2 regions of the Roseburia intestinalis L1-82 genome follow, and region 2 is predicted to be linked to the other one. Evidence: a T-box and tRNA genes for the amino acid it is inferred to sense, from the RefSeq annotation. Region 2 holds a T-box; the other holds one or more tRNA genes.
What was found. The T-box of region 2 lies ahead of thrS (threonine--tRNA ligase). A T-box ahead of a tRNA ligase gene usually reads a tRNA of that ligase, here a tRNA-Thr.

Region 1 (3,166 bases), 890 kb from region 2:
GCGCTGTAATGCTCCGGTTTGTCGATCGACATATAGGCAAGATTCATGACAAATGTGACTGCCATACCATCCACATCCGTCATGTAGACCGGCGTGAACAGTTTATTGTAAAGTCTGTGGCTGTTCTGAAAGTTCTCCTGCTGCAGTGTTCCCGCAAACAATGAAAGAACCACAGCCACCAGCGCTGCCGGAATCAGCCGTTTCCAGAATACCAAACGTGTCACTTTTACTTTTATAAAACGAAATAATACGATTGCTGCAAAAAATACCAGTGTCACAACGACCATGCGCGTATCCGGCATAAAATCATAATTATCTGCAACGCTCACAGCCGTTTTCCAGGAAAAAATATCCCACGGCACAATCGGATTCGTCCGGAAACGCACCACATAACTGTTCGCAATTCCATAAACCATTGCTGCAATGTATACGATCCGGTGCGCAGCCTTTAATTTTCCCGTCAGCACAAACAGGAAAACTGTTACCAGTTCAAACAGCACGATATTAAAAAACTGTGCCCACGGACGTACCACTGCAAATGGATTGTGCGAATAACACTCCATCAGATAAAAACAAACTGCCGGCGGTAAAATGACAAGCAGTAATGTAACAATCCCACTCCCTGTCTTTTTTAAGATATCTGTTTTCCTGTCCGTCTGTTTTGCCCTGTCCGCCTTTCTCTGATTTCTCTGCTCCTTTAATTTTTCAAAAAAACCTTTCGGTTTTGTATTTTTTCTTTTTCTGCTCGCATTCATATCAAACCTCACTTCAAAGGGAGAATCTACTTTCCCCGGATCTTTAGCCGAATGATATTTTAGCACATTCCTCATACAAATAACATCCGTTCGTAAAAAATTCATAAATTCCTAAATATTACTGCGTATTTTCCCTGAATCTAAATTTGTATGTCTGGATTTTTGCATATTATGTCGAATCCGGCAGTTATTTTGACGCTTTATGTTAATAAAGTAACAATGTTTCTCCACAGACGTCTTTATTGTCTTGACATTTCAGGGAATATTTTTTAACATAAAACATATATGATGTATCGATTTGAATGGCGTAAAAAGGAAAATGAATATGAATAGCGAAGCTGAAATCACCCGTCTGGCAAAAGAAAATGAAACATTCCAAAAAATCATCGAGACACAGCAACATACGATCAATCTTCTCATTGATCATTTTATTTCCGGTCAGAAAGAAAAAGAGCCAGAAAAGAATTAAGTTATCACTTAAACTTTTCTGGCATAAAAAAAAGCTGCTGACGGGAATCGGACCCGTGACCTCCGCACTACCAATGCGACGCTCTACCGACTGAGCCACAGCAGCATCATGTTTTCTCAACACCTGTATTACTATACAATAGGATCGTCCGATTGTCAAGCATAAAATCCAAGAAATTTTTGTAATTTTTCAAAATATTTATACTTATTCAACATTTCCGGGGGTTTGAAATAACTTTAACCACCTGACAACACCCCCGGATGCGTACAAAATACGCATCCGGGGGTGCTGTTCTTCGGGTCTTCTGGCTACCTGGTGTTCCGCCACCACATCCGTTATGTTCTTCCCGTTTTCGCTTCAACCAGCCTCTCCTTCTTTACATCCGATTCATAATCTTGATGTGTGACTTAAAAAGAGAATAATATTTCATTCCCTTATCCTTGCCATAATGTCCCTGCAATGCTGCTCTTAATGAATTAAGGTTCTTTCTCTTTGTATTTGCTTTATACAAAAACGAAGAAAAATCTTCCGGACAGTCCATTTTCGGATCACTGTAAGCAAATACCGTCTGACAGTAAACATCAAACTTCTCTTCCTCACTGATCGCAGTCTGATTTACACGACAGATTGCATACGCAGAACTGTTTTTTGCCTCCTGATAAAGTTCTTTTCCAATATCTTCACCAAAGAACAATACCAGCGCATTGTGAAAATCTGCAAGCCGATCCTTACTGATGCAGGTAAGCAGACTGCGAATGACATCGTCCTGTTCCTGTGAGATCTCTGTCTTTTCAACTGCTTCCTTACGCGGATCTGTAAATGGCAGTTTCTGATCCGCATTTACAGTTTCATCCGGCCTCATGATTTCATCCGGTATCTCCATCTGGATTTCTCCCGGTTCTGACTGTTCATCTGTTCCTGCAGTTTTTTCCGTCTGTGCCGTTTCTTTTATTTTTGCTGTTTCCACCTGCTCTAGAGTTTCCTCCGGTTCTGCCATTTTATCCGGTTTTCCGGCTTCACCCGGTTCTGCTGTCTCATCCGGTTTTCCGGTTTCACCCGGTTCTGCTGTCTCATCCGGTTTTCCGGCTTCACCCGGTTCTGCCGTCTCATCCGGTTTTCCGGCTTTTCCCTGCTCCAACACTCCGGTCAGTTCTGCAGTCTCCATCATTTCTGAGGCTTCATTCAGTTTTGAGACTTCATTTAACTCTGAAACTCCATTCAGCTTTTCGACCTCACCCGGCTCTTCGCTTTTATCCGTTTCTGTCATCTCATTCATCTTTGCTGTCACAATCTCAGCTTCATCTGCCAGACTTCCAGCCACGTCCCCGGCGTTCTTCTCCTCCGCTTCAAAGAAAATTTCTCTTTCTCCATTCGTCTTTGCTTTTTGCTGCAGTCTGCGGTTTAATTCCTTTCCGCTCAAACGCTGCACCGGCATGTTACGCTGTTTCCAGTAGCGTACGGCTGCATCAAATCCGGTATCATTTGAAACGATCACATAGCTGTTTGCCTGATTCTCACACAACAAGTATCCAAGCTGTGTAACAAGCTGGAAATCCAGTGCATTGCTTCCCTCAAAACATTTTATAAACTCTGCTTCTTTCTCCGTCTCCTTCAGTAACCTCACATTTTCGTAATTCATATGCGGACTTTTCTGCGTATAAAATACGATCACTTCCTCATCGGGCTGTGATGCTACCAGTAACGGCACCCATATATCGCCTACATTCTCACTGTCAACCAAATATATTCTTTTCATCTGATCACCGGCTGATTGAAACAGTTTTATTATAACATAAGACGGAATGAAGCCTCCACTCTTTTTTACAAAATATCAATATATTCTCCTGCAAGCGCTTTGTTCATACTGCGCACTGCACAGAATTTTCCACACATGGAACAGGTGTCCTCATGCTCCGGTTTTCTACTGTTCCAGATTGCTTTT
Region 2 (3,166 bases):
GATATTTTACTTTATCTTCCGGATCTCTTAGGGAGAGTACACAGCGGTAATCTGTGATATTGAAATCTTTGTAAGTATCAAAGATCAGCTCAACCACTTTTGCAAACTCTGATTCGATCTGCTCCGGTGTTACAAATAAATGTGCATCATTCTGGCAGAAATGTCTTCCTCTCTCGATACCCTTTAAAGTACCACTTGCCTCAAAACGGAAGTCGTGTGCGATCTCACCGATACGGATCGGAAGATCTTTATAGGAATGCATTCTGTTTGCGTAGATCATCATGTGATGCGGGCAGTTCATCGGACGGAGTACGAAAGACTCTCCCTCAACTTCCATTGCCGGGAACATGTTCTCTTTGTAGTGATCCCAGTGACCGGAAGTCTTGTACAGATTTACCGTACCGACACAAGGTGTCATAACATGCAGATAACCAAGTTTGCGCTCTTTTGCTTTGATATAATTTTCAAGCTCCTGCCATACGGTATATCCCTTTGGAAGAAACATCGGAAGTCCACGTCCAACCAGATCATCGGACATGAACAGGTGCATCTCTTTGCCGATCTTTCTGTGGTCACGGTCTTTCGCTTCCTCTAAGAGTTTTAAATGCTCCTCTAACTCTTCTGCGGTCGGGAAACATACACCGTAGATACGCTGCATTACATGATTATTTGCATCACCTTTCCAGTAAACACCGGAATATTTGATCAGTTTAAAGTTTTTACATAATTTAGTATTGTCAACATGCGGTCCACGGCAGAGATCCGTGAAATCGCCCTGATCGTATACGGAAATATTTCCATCCTCTAAACCATCGATTAGGTCAAGTTTGTACTCATCATCTTTAAAAAGCTCTAACGCTTCTGCTTTTGAGATCTCACGTCTGTAAATCTTTTTACCTTCTTTGCAGACTTTTTTCATCTCTTTTTCGATCGCTGCGATCACATCATCATTGACAGCAGTATCGCCAAGATCGATATCATAATAAAATCCTTCTTTTACAACAGGTCCTACCCAGAACTTTGCGTTCGGATATAAGTGTTTTACTGCCTGTGCCATCACATGTGCACAGGAATGGTTGAGCGTATTCAGTCTCTCGTCTTCTTTAAAATCTACCATGATTAATCTCCTTTTCCTAAACTAAAAAGTCCCTTATACAGACAACTTATCTGTATAAGGGACGAATAAACATTTTTATCCGCGGTTCCACCCCGTTTATTTCCATGTGGAAAATCACTCATTTTGATGATAACGGAATCACCGGACCGGATTAGGGCCGCTCAGAGATGGTCTTCCTGAAGTTCCATTTTAAGATACTCACACCAAAATGTATCTCTCTCTTTAAAATTTCCGATCAGTACTCTTCTCTTCAATGCGTTTCTTTGATTTTATTTCATAGAATGCATTCTGTCAAGTTTATTCTTTCGTACATCACACCTCAATATATGGATATTCGTGGAAATAATCCATGATCAGTTCCACCATCTCCACATTGATTTCTTTGACCAGCGGACATTCTGTGTAAACATCATATCCACCAGCACCGCTGTAACGGTAATTATTCAGGCATAATGTAAATTTATCTTCATCTAAAACCGGCCTTCCGTCTCTTGAAAGCCCCACGATCCTGCTTCCGACCGGGTTTTTTGGATTGATTTCAAAATCCACACCCATATAATAGTCATAATTATAATGTTCCACCTTTGGAACCAGGAAGCTGTCGGAAACACAGACATTTCCTTCGTTATCATATGCAAAGTATTCTGCACTGCGCTCCATTACTGTCTTTAGCTGTGCACCCGTGATCTCACAGACCACAAGTGTATTCGGATATGGATAAGTGGCTATGATATCGCGTGTGCTCACTTCACTGCGGAAACCTGCGATTTCATTTGCCAGACCGACGGACGATAACATTGCTCCCGAAAAATGAAGCTGGATACGGTTTAAAAAATCGGCGATCGGTGAGCCATACAATGCCATTTTTACCTTTTCTTCCGGCATGATTGCACGGCTCAAATGACCAATTGGCTGATTAAGCCATGCTTGCACGGAATTTTCCGTAGAACGGTATTTATCTGCAAGCCCAGCCCCCTTTGTGGGATCTGACTGCCGCAATTCGGACCTGATGCTCTTTTTATCCTCTGTCACGGTGACCTCCAGATACTGATATTCTTTTGCATTATCACATGGCTGTACTGTATAAGTTCCAAACAGCTCTCTTCCATGCACAGACATATGCTGATGTCCGGTCAGTAAGATATCAAAATCCAGTTCCTTACAGATCCTGTAACCCACATTTTCAGTCGTCTTAGAAAGCACCGCTCCGCTTTCTAAATCACACTCAAAACCTCCGTGATAGATGCAGATCGTAAGATCTGTCTGCTCTTTCATCTGGGCAAGTGCCCTCTTCGCTGCCTCAAAAGGATCTGTAATATGGATTCCTTTTAAGTTTTCTTCTTTTTCCCAGATGTTTACATAATCCGTTACAATACCAGCGATACCGATGCGCAATCCGTTTTTCATCGTATGAAGTTTCCATGGAAACAGGGTGTTTCCTTCCTCATCCATGATATTCTGGCACACACATACACCGTTATTTCTATTGCGATATGCCGCCTGATAATCTAGTCCGTAATTAAAGTCATGATTGCCAAGTGTATAATAATCGTATCCGCAGTCGTTCATAATATCTGCGATCACTTCCGGAGAGTTTGCAACCTGACGGCAGTAATAAGCAAAGGCGGAGCCTTGTAAAATATCTCCGCCATCTATGATGAGTGTCTCATCATCCTTGTTAAAATCTGCCGCACAGCCGAACAAACCGACATTTTTTTCTGTCATATCCCCATAGGTCGTCGGGTAAAAATAACCGTGCACATCGGAGGTAAAATAGATTTTTAATTTTCTCTGCTGCATCTTTTAACCCCTCGCTAATTTTGTACGGATCTTTGATGAGATAACTTCAATAATTAAGATCAGTACGATCAGTCCGGCAAGAATTGCTCCTACCTGATTCCATTTGTATGCACTCATCGCAAAGATAAGCGGTGCACCGATACCACCGGCACCAACCAGACCAAGTACAGTCGCATCTCTTAAGTTCATGTCAAAACGATAGATCAAAGTAGACATAAAATCCGGGAACAACTGGGATAAGATACCGTA

Region 1: it encodes a tRNA-Thr, which carries the amino acid that the T-box ahead of thrS (threonine--tRNA ligase) is inferred to sense. The anticodon was not compared.

What each region holds. Positions count from the first base shown of each region.
Region 1 is NZ_LR027880.1:3,324,058-3,327,223, forward strand. It holds gene RIL182_RS15660 (LTA synthase family protein) at 1-830, opposite strand, end outside; gene RIL182_RS15665 (hypothetical protein) at 1,081-1,224, shown strand; tRNA gene RIL182_RS15670 (tRNA-Thr) at 1,257-1,329, opposite strand; gene RIL182_RS15675 (PIN domain-containing protein) at 1,601-2,980, opposite strand; gene thiC (phosphomethylpyrimidine synthase ThiC) at 3,046-3,166, opposite strand, start outside.
Region 2 is NZ_LR027880.1:4,212,536-4,215,701, forward strand. It holds gene thrS (threonine--tRNA ligase) at 1-1,117, opposite strand, end outside; T-box leader at 1,172-1,380, opposite strand; gene RIL182_RS19795 (bifunctional metallophosphatase/5'-nucleotidase) at 1,430-2,917, opposite strand; gene phnE (phosphonate ABC transporter, permease protein PhnE) at 2,921-3,166, opposite strand, start outside.